One region of the Psychrobacillus sp. Z3-81 genome, then DNA from elsewhere that is predicted to be linked to it. Evidence: riboswitches for the same ligand, from Rfam matches in the RefSeq annotation. Region 1 holds a riboswitch; the other holds the start of a gene.

What was found. Region 1 has a riboswitch for S-adenosylmethionine ahead of AC1ECF_RS05890 (methionine ABC transporter ATP-binding protein). Riboswitches for the same ligand answer to the same signal wherever they lie in the genome.
Region 2: another riboswitch for S-adenosylmethionine. It lies ahead of AC1ECF_RS07600 (methionine ABC transporter ATP-binding protein); the one in region 1 lies ahead of AC1ECF_RS05890 (methionine ABC transporter ATP-binding protein).

Annotation. Positions count from the first base shown of each region.
Region 1 covers NZ_JBWQPU010000004.1:57,282-65,174, reverse strand. The annotation lists gene AC1ECF_RS05920 (acetyl-CoA C-acetyltransferase) at 1-622, shown strand, start outside; gene AC1ECF_RS05915 (acyl-CoA dehydrogenase family protein) at 819-2,600, shown strand; gene AC1ECF_RS05910 (arsenate reductase family protein) at 3,146-3,508, shown strand; gene gcvH (glycine cleavage system protein GcvH) at 3,582-3,962, shown strand; gene AC1ECF_RS05900 (toprim domain-containing protein) at 4,040-4,390, shown strand; gene AC1ECF_RS05895 (thioredoxin family protein) at 4,403-4,714, shown strand; SAM riboswitch class I at 4,763-4,868, shown strand; gene AC1ECF_RS05890 (methionine ABC transporter ATP-binding protein) at 4,955-5,980, shown strand; gene AC1ECF_RS05885 (methionine ABC transporter permease) at 5,973-6,641, shown strand; gene AC1ECF_RS05880 (MetQ/NlpA family ABC transporter substrate-binding protein) at 6,655-7,458, shown strand.
Region 2 covers NZ_JBWQPU010000005.1:106,966-114,858, forward strand. The annotation lists gene addB (helicase-exonuclease AddAB subunit AddB) at 1-3,140, opposite strand, end outside; gene lepB (signal peptidase I) at 3,220-3,759, opposite strand; gene AC1ECF_RS07585 (TVP38/TMEM64 family protein) at 3,752-4,393, opposite strand; gene AC1ECF_RS07590 (AzlC family ABC transporter permease) at 4,503-5,204, shown strand; gene AC1ECF_RS07595 (AzlD domain-containing protein) at 5,206-5,517, shown strand; SAM riboswitch class I at 5,635-5,738, shown strand; gene AC1ECF_RS07600 (methionine ABC transporter ATP-binding protein) at 5,953-6,978, shown strand; gene AC1ECF_RS07605 (methionine ABC transporter permease) at 6,968-7,630, shown strand; gene AC1ECF_RS07610 (MetQ/NlpA family ABC transporter substrate-binding protein) at 7,643-7,893, shown strand, end outside.

The sequences.
Region 1 (7,893 bases):
CAAGGATGAAATCGTGCCTGTAGAAGTAATCAAGCATTTTGTAGATGCAAATAACAAACAGCAAACGAAAAAAGTGATGTTCGAGATGGATGAGGGTGTACGTCCAGGAACGTCCTTAGAAACATTAGCGAAGCTACGTCCTGCATTTAACGTCCGTGGATCGGTAACAGCAGGTAATGCCTCTCAAACGTCTGACGGTGCCGGAGCGGTGCTAGTTATGGACCGTGAAGTAGCAGAAGCGCAAGGCCTAAAGCCAATCGCTAAGTTCCGTTCCTTTGCTACTGGTGGAGTTGCACCAGATGTGATGGGAATCGGACCGATTGTAGCCGTACCAAAGGCATTGAAGCTTGCTGGATTATCGATTGAGGATATCGATATTTGGGAAATAAACGAAGCATTCGCTTCCCAATCTATCCAAGTAGTTCGTCATTTAGGAATCGATATAGATAAGGTGAATGTAAACGGCGGAGCAATCGCTTTAGGTCATCCACTAGGGGCAACAGGAACAATTCTAACGCTAAAAATGATGAGTGAATTGAAGCGCCAAGGGAAGCAATTCGGTGTCGTTACAATGTGTATCGGCGGCGGAATGGGTGCAGCAGGAGTGTTCGAGCTTCTTTAATTAAGAAGAAAAGCGCAAGCGCCTATGTCTGCCCCGACAAGCAAATGGGGATTGGTGAGGATGGAAGGAAAACTAAGAACGTCACATCGTGTGACAACGTTTTCCTGACCAACATCCTGTTGTCCCTCGAGGGGCAAGGCGCTGGAGCTGGACAATTATCATCAAAAATCTTTTTATACAATAGGAGGAAGAGAAAATGACACAAGTTCAAGACGTAGTAAAGGGTGGAAGCTTCTTAATAGAAGATATCGAAGCAGAACGTGTATTCACACCAGAGGATTTTACAGAAGAACAAAAGATGATAGCAAAAACAACAGAGGAATTCGTTGCAAATGAAGTGCTTCCTGTAGTGGAAAACTTAGAGCACCATGAATTTGAGCACTCTGTACGTCTATTAAAATCTGCTGGGGACCTTGGTCTTCTTGCAGCAGATATTCCAGAAGCATATGACGGGCTTGGCTTAGACAAAATTTCTTCTGCTTTAATTGCAGAAAAAATGTCTGTAGCTGGTGGATTCTCCATTACACATGGCGCTCACGTAGGAATCGGTACACTACCAATCGTCCTTTTCGGTAACGAAGAGCAAAAGAAAAAATACTTACCAAACTCTGCTTCAGGAGCTAAAATCTCTGCTTATGCATTAACAGAGCCAGGTTCAGGTTCAGATGCACTAGGTGCGAAAACAACTGCGAAATTAAATGAGGCAGGTACTCACTACGTCCTAAACGGAGAAAAGCAATGGATCACAAACGCAGGTTTTGCAGATGTATTCGTTGTATACGCTAAAGTAGATGGAGATAAATTCACTGCATTTATCGTAGAAAGAAACTTCCCAGGCGTATCTGTTGGTGCAGAAGAAAAGAAAATGGGGATTAAATCCTCTTCTACTCGTACATTAATCCTTGAAGATGCAGAAGTACCAGTAGAAAACCTATTAGGTGAAATTGGACGCGGTCATATCATCGCATTCAACATCTTAAATATCGGACGCTATAAATTAGGTGTAGGAACAATTGGTGGATCTAAGCGTGCGTTAGAACTAGCAATCTCTTATTCTAACCAACGTCAACAGTTTAAGACGCCAATCTCTTCATTTAATTTAACAAAGCAAAAATTAGCTACGATGGCTTCTAAGCTATATGCAACAGAAAGCTTGATATACCGTACAGTTGGATATTTCGAGGACCGTATGAGTCAATTAAGTGAAGAAGAGCAAAAAGACGGAAGCAAAATTGCAGCAGCAATTGCTGAATATGCAATCGAATGCTCTATTAACAAAGTAGTAGGCTCTGAGGTTCTAGATTATATCGCGGACGAAGCTGTTCAGTTACATGGTGGATATGGCTTCATGCAAGAGTATGAGGTAGAGCGCATTTACCGTGACTCTCGTATTAACCGTATCTTCGAAGGTACTAACGAGATCAACCGTTTAATCGTTCCAGGTACATTCTTGAAGAAAGCAATGAAGGGCGAGCTTCCATTACTTCAAAAAGCACAAGGTCTTCAAGAAGAGCTTCTGATGATGATGCCGGAAGAAATCAGCGATGAGCCACTAGCACAAGAAAAAGTATTAGTAGCAAACGCGAAGAAAATCGGACTATTAGCTGCTGGTATGGCTGCACAACGTTTTGGCGCTAAACTAGAGGCTGAGCAAGAGGTACTTGTAAACATTGCAAACATCGCAAACAACGTATTTGCAATGGAGTCAGCAGTGCTTCGTACAGAAAAAGCAATCAACCGCAGTGGAGCAGAAAAAGCTTCTCAAAAGCTTCTTTACACAGAAATCTTCTGCCAAGAAGCATTTGATGAAATCGAAAAAGCTGCAAAAGAAACACTAATCGCTTCTGTTGAAGGCGACAACCTGCGTATGATGCTTTCTGCACTTCGCAAGTTGACACGCTACACTCCTTACAACGTAATCGAGAAAAAACGCCAAGCTTCCGTGAAGCTAATCGAAGCAGAAAAATTCGTTGTTTAATCATTAGTTATGGGGAAGGTCTCTCAATGGAGACCTTCTTTTTACATGAAGCGGTTGATTTCCGTTCTAGCTGGACGCTTTCCTGGGGGCGCGGCTTCGGGACAACAGGATGTTGTTCAGGAAAACGTTGGCACACGATGTGCCGTTCTTAGTTTTCCATCTTGTTTCGGATGCTTCCGAAACAATTGGATTTTCCGCACGCGCTTATCCCCTGGGAGTCGCCAGCCGACACTTCAATCAACTTTTTCTTATATGTCATCCACAATTTATAGTGATGCGCCCCCTGACAACCCAAGTAAATCAAGCACTGACGCAAGTAACAGACCCATAACCGCAAGTAACCAATAAGCCTGCGCTAGTAACATACACAGCATCGCAAGAAACCACAGGCGAACCGCAAATAATGGCAGAAACTTGCCAAACTAATCCACCATTATAAAAGGTTAAAAACCGGCCATTCTCACCGTAATTTACCCCTCTACCTTTATATGGCTTGCTCAAGAAGGAGAGAATGAGTATGATAAAAAGAAAAAGGGTGAGATCAAATGAAGATACAATACTATGGTTACCCAAAGTGCAGTACATGCAACAAAGCGAGTAAATGGTTAAAAGATAATAATGTTGATTTTGAGAATCACCATATTGTCGACAATCCACCTTCAAAGGATTTATTAGAAGAAATCGTAGATAAAAGTAACATAGAATTAAAGAAATTTTTTAATACAAGTGGAATGAAATATAGAGAGCTTCAGCTGAAGGACAAGCTTCCGAATATGGCTAAGAATGAACAGCTTACATTGCTTGCATCAGATGGCATGCTCATTAAACGTCCGCTTGTGTATGACGGGAAAAATGTAACGCTCGGTTTCAAGGAAGACGAGTTTGAGAAAACGTGGAAAAACAAGTAAATCACCTTGTTTTTACTATAAAAGTATGTGAATATAATAGTAGAATGTATAATTTTTGGAGAGGGGTATATAAATGAGCACACCTAAAGATTTAAAGTACTCAGCGGATCATGAATGGGTAAAAGTAGAGGATGGAAAAGCTAAAATCGGAATTACTCATTTTGCACAATCCGAGCTTGGAGATATCGTTTTCGTTGAGCTTCCACAGGTTGGCGACGAAATCAAAGCTGGAGATCCTTTCGGAAGCGTAGAATCTGTAAAAACGGTTTCTGAGCTATATGCACCTATCAGCGGAAAAGTGGTTGAGGTGAATACTGAGTTAGAGGATAGCCCCGAATTTGTAAACGAATCACCTTACGAAAATGCATGGATGATTGTAATCGAGCCAGCAGATTTGGAAGAAGTTGAAAGTTTACTTAGCCCTGAAAAATACGATGAACTAATAGCAGAGTAATAATCAAAGCGCCGGTTAATATCGGTGCTTTTTTCATATAATAAAGGTAAAGGGAAGAAGTAAGGAGAGAAGCAGCTATGACTACTATTTTTAGTAACCAAGTTATTCTTGTTGAAGGAAGGTCAGATAAGCTTCAGCTTTTAACACTTCTAGATGAACCAACCGAAATTATATGTACAAACGGTACGATATCCAATGTGAAATTAGAGGAGCTTCTTAGTCCTTATGATGGACTTCCGATTTATGCATTTCTGGATGCCGATAAGTCTGGAGAACAAATTAGATCGATCGTAAGAAAAGAATATCCCGAGGCTATACATCTCTATACAAACCCAATGTATGGAGAAGTGGCAAATACACCGATGAAGGTTTTGGCATCTATTTTGAAACGTGTTAATATAAAGGTGAAAAAAGAATTCTTAGTATAGGAAGATGCCTTTATGAATGAATGGACACGCAAGGAATGGGAAGCGAATAAAAACCAATCAAACATGACTTTGTTTTATTTATATACACCCATGTGTGGGACCTGCCAGGTGGCCCATAAAATGATGGAGGTTGTCCAAGAACTTGTGGATGTTCCTATAGGCCAGGCTAACATTAATTTTATCCAAGAAGTGGCCAAAGACTATCAAATTGAAAGCGTTCCTTGTCTTTTAATCACGAAAGATGGAGCGGTTGTTCGAAAAATTTATGCTTTTCAATCTGTTCCCTATTTAATAGAAACTATTAAAAGTATTGACGTAGATTAATAATAATGATAATATGCAGTATACTATATGTGAATTAAATAAAACTAACTCTTATTAAGAGAGGCAGAGGGAAGTGCCCGATGAAGCCTCGGCAACCGTCATGAAAATGAAATGGTGCCAAATCACACAAAGCAGAAGCTTTGAAAAATGAGAGAATGGATGAATGGTATTTATTGTTACCTACACCCCTTCTGCTCTTTTGCAGAAGGGTTTTTTTGATAGAAAGGCGGACAGGTTTACATGATAAGTTTAAAGGGAGTCTCGAAAAAGTTTGCTACAAAAAACGGAGAAATCGTGGCAGTAGATAATGTAAATCTTGAAATTAAATCTGGAGAGATTTTCGGGATAATAGGGTACAGTGGTGCGGGAAAAAGCACAATGATTCGTTTGTTGAATGGTCTAGAAAAACCATCAGAAGGGCAAATTATCGTAAACAATCAAGAAATAACAGCAATCAGTGAGGATAAGCTCAGACACTTCAGACAAAAGGTAAGCATGATCTTCCAGCATTTCAACCTTCTTTGGTCTAGAACGGTTGCAGAGAATATTGAATTCCCACTAGAAATTGCAGGGGTATCTAAAGAAAAGCGAGCAGCACGTGTCAAGGAGCTTCTAGAATTAGTTGGGTTAGAGGGAAGAGGAGATTCTTACCCTTCACAGCTTTCAGGAGGCCAGAAACAGCGCGTTGGGATAGCGAGGGCTCTTGCCAATGGTCCAGAGGTATTGCTATGTGACGAAGCTACTTCTGCGCTTGACCCAGAAACAACAGACTCTATTTTAGATTTACTAGTAGATATTAATGAAAAGCTCGGGCTTACTATTGTGTTAATTACTCACGAAATGCAGGTTATCCAAAAAATCTGTAATCGAGTTGCGGTTATGGAAAAAGGAAAAATTGTAGAGCTAGGAGATGTCCTGCAGGTTTTCCAAAAGCCACAGGCACCTATTACGAAACGATTTGTTTCACAGATATCTGATTCCAATCAGCCTACTCAAACCATTCGCAATCTAAGGGAGCTCTATCCAAATGGTAAGCTGGTAAAGCTAGTTTTTGTAGGAGAACAAACGGAGCAACCAATTCTATCTAGATTAATTAAACAAATGGATTTAGAGGTCAATATTGTTCAAGGGAATATCTCTCATACACAAGGAGGGGCCTTTGGTACACTGTTCCTTCACCTAGAAGGAAAAGAAAAGGCTATTAAGCAAGCGATTGACTTTATCCATGCTCAAAAGATTCATACGGAGGTGATTCCTCATGCTTGAAACATTACTTCCGAATGTGGATTGGCCTAAAATGTGGGAAGCAACATGGGAAACAGTATATATGACAGGAGTTTCTACTCTGCTTACGGCTATCTTAGGATTAGCCTTAGGACTTCTCTTGTTTTTAACAAGCCCCCATCAAGCATGGGCAAACAAGCTAGCTAACTGGCTAACTGGAGCGGTGGTAAATATATTCCGATCCATACCATTTATAATTCTAATAATCCTGTTAATCCCGTTCACAACGTTTTTAATCGGTACGATGAGAGGACCAAATGCAGCATTTCCTGCATTGGTGATTGGTGCAGCACCCTTCTATGCGAGACTAGTATTAATTGCATTAAGGGAAATCGATAAAGGCGTGCTAGAAGCTGCCAAGGCAATGGGAGCAAAAACTTCCACAATTATCTGGAAGGTGCTTCTACCGGAATCCATGCCGGCTTTAGTATCTGGGATTACAGTTACAGCGGTGGCGTTAGTTGGATACACTGCTATGGCTGGAATTATCGGAGCGGGCGGACTCGGAACGCTTGCTTTCCAAGATGGTTTTCAAAGAAGTAAAGATGATGTAACCTTCGTAGCAACCATTCTTATTCTAATATTGGTATTTATTATCCAGTGGGCTGGAGATACAATAACTGCAAAAATCGATAAACGATAAGGGAGATAGTCAAATGAAAAAGTTATTAGCAGGGTTATTCTTAACAGCAAGTACAGTGGGATTAGCAGCTTGTGGAGACGATGACAGCAACAAGTTAGTGGTAGGAGCTTCTAACGTACCGCATGCAATTATCTTAGAGGAAGCTAAACCATTGCTAGAAGAACAGGGCATCGAGCTTCAAATTGAAACATACCAAGATTATGTACTTCCAAACAAAGACTTAGAATCTGGAGAGATAGATGCAAACTACTTCCAGCATGAGCCTTATCTAAAATCACAGATTGTAGATCATGGATATGATTTCGTCAATGCGGGTGGGATTCATATCGAGCCAATCGGTCTTTATTCTAAAAAATATGATTCAATCGAAGAGCTTCCAGAAGGTGCAACTATTTTAATGAGTAATTCTGTTGCAGACCATGGACGAATTCTTGCAATGCTTGAGGACGCTGGGCTAATCACTCTAGCAGAAGAAGTGGACCGCACTGCAGCAACTATCTCCGACATCGTTGATAATCCGAAAAACCTTGAGTTTGATCCGAACTACGAATCAGCCTTAATGGTTCAGCTTTATGAAAATGAAGAAGGAGACGCTGTTCTAATCAATTCAAACTATGCAATCGATGCAGGATTAAATCCATTAGAGGATTCCATTGCAATTGAAGAAACAGATTCACCATATGTGAACCTGATTGCAGTTAATGCTGGTGATGAAGAGGATGAGCGTATCAAAGCTTTAGTGGAAGCGTTGACGTCGGAAGAAATTCAAGAGTTTATCTTAAATGAATGGGGCGGCTCTGTCGTACCAGTAAAATAAGAAAGAAATAAAAGAAGAGGTACTCTCTTCGTAATTATAAGCAGAAGGTACCTCTTCTTATTTATATCTAGTAACGGAGACGGCCGTTATTTGAAAATAGATTCTTCCAAAGGGTTAGTTCTTATTGAAATATATTTATAAGGGGAGACATTAATTGGTTCGTAGCAGCGTCGGCGACTCCTGTGGGAGCAAGGTGGGAGGTAAGACAGCACAACCACGCGCGTTAGCGATGGGTGCTGGCTTACCGGGGGGAGGGAAACCTAAGTACGTCACATCCTGTGACAACGTTTTCCTGACCAACATCCTGTTGGCCTCCACTCCAAGCGTCCGACGATGCGGAGAACGAAAGGTTCAACACAATAAAAAACACTTATGATTCTATACGTGCAAAGAATCATAAGCATTTCTCATTCAATTTATCCCAGTCACTTGTAT
Region 2 (7,893 bases), on a different contig from region 1:
ATGACAACCTCTGGATCATCCAATAAAAGACCATTCATCTTATAGGATTTATAGATTGCATCCTCCAGCTCATAATCCCCTATTTCTTTAGCACTTTGAATAAGTGGATTATGCAGATGAACATATAGTACGCCAGCCGGCTCCGCATCCTCTTGAAGCCAAATCTTCGCATTTTCAACTGCCACATCTAAATAAGTCAGCATTTGCAAGGATAGTCCATGATACACCTCGTTCAAATCAATACCTTGCTTGGATGATTTATAATCAACGATTCTCATATACATATTGCCGTTTACATTTGCAGCATCCACTCGGTCAATTCGCCCACGTAAACGCATCTTCCGTCTGTTTTTTAATGGTATTTCAAGTGGCGGAAGCTGCTCCCCTGGACCAAAGCCTGCCTCTATTGCAATAGGCACAAAATTAGAGCCCTTTGCATGCTTGCTCATCGCAATTAACGTGTTGCCCACAATCTGCTCCAGCTTTCTCTGGATATAGCGATAGCGATTGGTACTTAACAGCAATTGATGGACAAATACCGGCACGATATAACTTACTGCTTCTTTGGCCAGTCTTAAGCATTGCTCTCTTGTCAGCTCACCCCATGTGACATTTAATCGCTTAGTTTCATCGGAAATCCACTTAAGCGCAGCATGGAACAAATCTCCCATTGCAGGTGGCTCGAGTCTATATTCGGAGCGTTCCTCCAGCTTCAGACCATAGCCTGCAAAATGTGCGAACGGACAGCTATAATACGTTTCCACCCGTGATACACTTGAATTGATTGTTTCCCCGTAAAGGGCAGCTGTAATTTCAGGGGCTAATCGTTCTGTCTTGTTCCCTTTTAGCATTGGCTTCAGTATTCTTTTTATTAACCTCGACCAATAAGGGTCTTCCATATAATATTGATAGACAGATTGCCAAACTTCCGGAAGCTCTCCTGAATCTATTGCCTCTCTCAGTTGCATAATCAAATAAGGCAACGCAGTTCGAGGATGGCTAATTACCTCTCTGTCTAGCCTTCTATCCTTCACATCTGTCGGATCAATTACCGCAAGCTCTGGTTTTATTCCGCCGACAAGCTGGTTTAGCTTTTTAATATACATCGAAGGAAGTAAGGCCTTCCCCTCACTATCAGCGATAGAATAAGAGACGAATAAATAATGAGAAGGAGTGACAAATGCCTTGTAGGTTAAATAATTTTCATCCAGCAAGCGCATTCGGGAGGTTGGAGCTAGCTCGAAGCCAACCTGATTAAACCACTCACGCTCTGAATCAGATAATAGCCCCTCATGATCAATTCTTTTTGGAAATGTGCCGTCATTCACTCCCAATACAAACACTGCTTTCATATGTGTAAGCCTTGCCGTATCGACATTTCCTATAATCACTTGATCCAAGGTTGGTGGAATTCTAGAAAATTCAAGCTGGTCGTAGCCCTCTTCTAGTATTTTCATTGCTTGATCAAGAGGCATTTCCTTTTCACCAAACATGAGGACAAACTGGTCTAGTACGTCGACCCACTCATTCCAAGCCTGCTCATGCTCCGATACAAGCAGCAGCTGTCCATTTTCTTCCTCATACGCCCGTAAGGCCATTAGCTTATCATAAACCTGGAGCTGCTCCATAAAGGAGTAGAGAGCTGTCGCATAATCTCTTCCTGTTTTTGCGTTCTCCAGCATTTCCACTAGCACTTGCATTGGTTGTACAAAGATATCTCTCGCAGCATGTATTTCGGCCTGAATAAGCTTTTCTTCATCTGTTTGAATTTTCGAGTAGAACTCCAAGCCCTTATATTTCTTATAAATCCACCGTTTTTCATCAAACCAGCGGTCTCCATATATCCCAAAGGAAAGCACAAAATTCTCTAGGCGATCCGCCCTTTCTCGCCATCTTGTTTTAGCTGATTCGATTGGGAAGAAAAGGTCCGTTTTGATTGCACGGAAAATAGGCTCGTACTTCCACTCGGACCGAATAATTTCAAACACTGTTCTACTTAGCTCAATGAGCGGATGATGAAGCATCGATTTCTTTTGACTAATAAAATATGGAATCTCGTATTGAGGGAAGGTTGTTTCTATTAAGCTCTCATAATTTTCCGCATCTCGATGTAGAATCGCCATATCCTTGTATCGAAACTGTTTGTCCTGCATCAGCTCTCGAATCTGTCTCGCTACTGCGTGAACCTCTGCTCGTTTATTCATTGCTTCTGTAATGCGTATATAGCCCTCTGTCTCGATAGTAGGAGCAGGGATTGTATCAAAGTTAGCCTCTAGATGAGCTAGCTCTGGTACTGCAAAACGACGAGACTCTGAGAAGTGGACTGCTTCCTCCACTTTCACTTGATCAACCTGTGCCATCTCTAAAAGTCTTGCTGCTGTATTAGCAGGCTGGAAGAAAAGTGATTGCTCGTCTAATGCGTCCGAAAGCGTTTCAAAAGGCAAGGCGACAGAAAGACGTTTTACCTTTTTCATCAGTGCATTGATAATTTCCAGCTCTCTTGTCGTAAACGAGGTAAAGCCGTCTATATAAATTTCCGCAGTCTCTAGCAAACTAGAATCCTGTATGTTATTTGCGAGAAGTGTTAAATACCCTTCTCCATCAATATAGCCTGCTCCTAATTTTTGCTCCATTAGCTCAAGCATGAACATTAAATCGGAGGATTTGTCTAGTAGTGTCTGAGGAGCGTTCATAGCCTCGAGACTTTGAAAGGCATTAGACATAGTAGAATAATCCAGACAGTATCTGCTGAATTCCTTTAATAATACTTCGACTTGATCCGTAAAGCCTCGCTTTGTCGAAGCACGATGGAATAACGTAAATTGATCCTTATGCTCTTCCAATAAGCTTCTGATAAGCATGCGGTAGCCAAATCCACTAATCTCCTCTTTTGCGATACCGCCTGTCTCCTGCAGTACTCGCCAGGCTAATCGTTTAAAGGTAGTGACCTGCGCACGGATAATCCCCGGCAAGCCGCTACGGGCAGCCAAATCATATTCACTAGAAAATGACATTTGATCTGGCACTATATAAAAAATTGGATCACCAAACGGAGCTTCCTGGATGGTGCTTATTATTTCCGTTTGCATGAATCTCGTTTTTCCTGATCCTGATCGTCCACTCACCATTCGAAATGTCAAACCAAGCAGCTCCTTTCCATAAAAAAATCCGAATAACTTCCCTCTCTCTATTGTACAAAACATAGAGTGTAGAGGGAAATTATTCAGAATGTAAATAGATGGTCATATCGGATATTGGCCAATATCTTGCTTTTACGACACCTACAATATCCTCTTTTTCAACAAACGAAAAATGCCTACTGTCAAGGCTCGACAATCGATTATCTCCAAGAACGAATACTTTATTTTTCGGAACCCGTTTACTGCCTGTCAGCTCAAGAAGATCAAAATCCTCTGTAAATTTCATCTCTGGCTGCTTATATGCAAGATGGGACTGTAGAAAGGGCTCTTCTATGTACTTACCGTTTATAAAAAGCTGGTCATTCTCATAGTGAATGGTATCACCTGGAAGCCCTATCACCCTCTTTACAAAGTCCTCCTCCCCTGAGCGGAATATCACGATATCCATCCTTTCCAGGCTAGATAACTTACTGACAATCACTCGGTCCTTATCAGAAAGAGTGGGCATCATGGATTCGCCAATAATATGATAATTGGTCGCAATCAACGCCTTAAATCCAAACACCAGGATTAAACCAATGACTATCGCTAATAGCCATTCCTTTACTTCTTTATTCAAGATTCTCTCCTCTTTTTCGGCTTCTCTCTAGTCTTATGTTTCGAAAATCTGCCTCTACCTTTTTGTCTAACCTCTTCTCCACTCTCTTTCCTACATACCAAAGAATCGCAATGAGGACAATAACGATTGCTGTTCTTATTGGCTGAGTGATTAAAGCCTTAATATCCGAACCGATAAAGCTAACCACAAATATCATAATTAGTTTACCCAGCGTCAATGTCCAAAAGTATGTATGCTTCTTCATATTTGATAAACCTGCGACTATGTTCACTAGCGCAGAAGGGGTAAACGGAAAACAGATAAATAAGAACAGCGGTCCAAATCCATTTCTCTCTACCCATAGTATTAATTTCTGGATTCGTTCATGTCTTGTAATAAAATTTAAAACTCTAGCTCGTCCATATTTACGAATGACCAAAAAGACGGCATAAGATCCTGCAACAGAGCCCACCCAAGTTAGTAAAAACCCAAAAAACAGACCATATGCTGTTACGTTTGCCACGATAAAAACAACGAGTGGCAAGAATGGAAGAAACGCTTCCAAGAAAGGAAGTAAAATACCAATTATCGGCCCTAATGCTCGATAGTCCTGTGCTAAATGTGTAAAATTTTCTATAGAAAACCAATCAGGCATACTTTTCCCTCCGCATTCCTATGTAATTAATCTTTCCCTTTTAGTGTATACATAAAACGACTTTCTTATAGTATAATTTCTTCATTATCATGAAGGTGGTGAGAAATTTGTGACTTTTTCAAAAGGCTTAAGGGCCGGGGTAAATATCGCTATTGGCTATTTTCCGATTGCCCTTACATTTGGACTTCTTGCAAAAACGGCTGGCTTAACTATCTGGCAAGCCACTGCAATGAGTATACTCGTTTATGCCGGAGCTGCCCAATATATGTCTTTGACGCTTTTGACGAAAGGTGTTGACCCTATTTTAATCGTTTTAAATACATTTGTCGTCAATATACGTCATTTCCTTATGACGGCATCACTGAGTGAAAAGATGCATCGGGAAAAAAGATGGATAAAAGGAATATATGCTTTTGGAATCACGGATGAAGCTTTTTCCGTTCTGGCAACCCGTAAAGAAGAAAAGCTCACAACCTCCTTCGCCTTTGGAGTGATCCTCATCGCATACAGCAGCTGGGTGGTTTTTACTGCAGTTGGACATGTCATTGGAGCCAATCTGCCGTTATTTTTTCAAGCTGCGATGTCCGTTGCACTCTATGCCATGTTTATCGGACTTCTAGTGCCCTCCATGAAAGGCAATAGAAAGGTGGTCATGCTAGCTTTAACTGCCGCAAGTATCAACGGCTTTTTTTATTGGACACAACTCTTATCTACAGGCTGGTCCATTTTAATCGCTACGCTGGCAGCTTCTATCCTAATTGAACTGATTTATTCCAAAAAAGCAAGACCCATCGTGAAAGGAGAGTCTTAATATGGGTGATTGGTATTGGTGGACCATCCTTGGCATGGCCATTGTTACATATATCCCACGTGCGTTCCCTTTGACATTTTTAGAAGGCAGGGAACTACCTCCTATCGTGTCTGGCGTGTTAGCAAATATCCCCTATGCCGTGTTAGGGGCATTAATCTTTCCAGCCATTCTTTATATCCAAGAAGGAAATTACTTATTTGGATTAATAGGCGCAATAGTAGCTTTTTCTTTGGCTTTTATTTTTTCTAATGCCATGACTGTTGTACTAGGAACTATTGGTGTTTTAGCAATTTATAGCCTTATTTTTTTATAGTACATCAAAACGATATTAATATTCAAAATAAAATTAATAGTAAAAATAACTTGACTAGTTTGACTAAAGCGTTTAAAGTTATAATCAATTCTTACAACAATTACATAGCGCATCACTTTCTTATCCAGAGAAACCGAGGGACAGGCCCAATGACGTTTCGGCAACAGGTTCAAATTTGAACACTGTGCCAATTCCTGCAAGCTTAGCTTGAGAGATGAGAGAGATGGTTTTTCAAATCTTTTGAAGAGCTCTCTTTTTCTTGTCTATCTGATAAGAAAAGAGAGCTCTTTTTGTTTAACTTCCTACTCCGTGCCAGACCCCATCGAGGTCTTGCCCAATTATAATAAGGCATTTAGCACATTTCTAATCAAGTCTCTTTCCTGGAAAGTAAGATGGCTACGTTGTTTGAAGAAGTATGATTCTAGGAGGGATCCCATGATTGAATTCAAAAATGTTTCAAAGACCTTTCTTCTTGGAAAACGAAAGGTGCACGCTGTAAAGAATGTCTCTCTTTCCATTGAGAAAGAAGATATTTTCGGTATTATCGGATTCAGCGGTGCAGGAAAAAGCACGCTGCTTCGCTTAGTGAATATGCTAGAGCGTCCTACAGAGGGTTCCGTTTTTATTCAAAACACAGACGTGAACAGCCTTTCCTCTAAGGATTTAAGAACGAGAAGAAGAAACATCGGGATGATTTTTCAAAACTTCAACCTCTTCCATTCTCGTACTGTAGCTGGAAATGTAGCATATCCACTAAAGCTTGCCGGTCTAAAAAAACAAGAAATAGACAAACGAGTAGAGGAACTGCTGAGCTTTGTCGGGCTAACAAGCAAGGCAAAGGATTTTCCAAGCCAGCTATCAGGTGGTCAAAAGCAGCGTGTAGGAATCGCTCGTGCACTTGCAACTTCTCCCGATATTCTGATTTGTGACGAGGCAACCTCTGCACTAGACCCAGAAACTACGGCTGATATTCTAAGGCTACTAAAAAAAGTGAACAAGGAATTTGGGATTACTATTTTGCTGATCACTCATGAAATGCATGTTATTCAATCTATCTGTAATAGGGTGGCTGTCATGGAAGACGGCGAGGTGATTGAAACAGGGGACGTTTTCGATGTATTCACAAACCCTCAGCACTCGACCACCAAACGGTTTATCCAATCCGTCCAGCAGGATCTCCCCTCCCCTACTGTGTTACAGGAGTGGCGAGAGAACGGTGGGAAAAAATTATATCAGGTCATCTTTAAAGGGGATGTTACAAACCAGTCCATCCTTTCCCAGGTTACGCAAAAACACCGCGTACACTTTAACATCGTCTACGGCTCTATTCGAGAGCTGCAGGAAAAGCTATTCGGAAATCTACTCATTTCCTTTGAAGGAGACCCGCAGGGAATAAAGGATGCCATTCATGAATTAACAACCATTGTAGAACTTCAGGAGGTGACACCAAATGAAGGTTGATTGGACGACATTTTGGCCAACGATTTTAGAATCGACTGGCGAAACGATCATCATGGTCATTGTGACACTGATTTTTTCCTCTATTCTAGGAATCAGTATTGGTCTACTACTTTTTGTAACTCGTGAGAAAAATATTTTAGAAAATAAGTTTTTGTTTCAATTACTAAATTTATTGATAAATATCATTCGACCGATCCCGTTCATTATTTTCTTAGTTGCCATTTCGCAGCTTACTAGATTAGTAGTCGGTTCAACGATCGGAATAGCAGGTGCCATCTTCCCGATGACCATTGTAGCCAGCTTTTCCATAGCTAGGGTCGTGGAGAACAATTTAGTAAGTATCGATACCGGTGTAATTGAAGCAGCTCAGGCAATGGGAGCAAGCCCACTACGTATTATCTTTACTGTGCTAATTCCAGAGGCACTAGGTCCACTGATTCTAGGTCTTACATTCACTACCGTCAGCTTAATCGACTTCTCCGCAGTAGCAGGAACAGTTGGCGCAGGTGGACTTGGACACGTGGCAATGACCTATGGCTATCAACGATTTGACGGAAGTGTCATGATCGTCACTGTACTGATTTTAATTATACTTGTGCAATTTGCCCAATGGATTGGAAATACATTATCGAAAAAATTCTTAAGACGATAAGGAGAGATTGACATGAAAAAAATTAGCTTACTACTATTTGCAGTAATTACAGCACTTGTTTTATCCGCTTGTAGCAGCTCATCAGCTTCCGAAAAGAAGGTCATCATTGGGGTAAACGGTTCTGACGGTGTCCAATGGCCAATCCTTCAAGAGAAAGCAGCAAAAGAAGGAATTGAAATTGAGCTAAAGGAATTCTCAGACTATACCCTTCCTAACAACGCACTTGCTGAAGGAGACATTGATTTAAACGCATTCCAGCATAT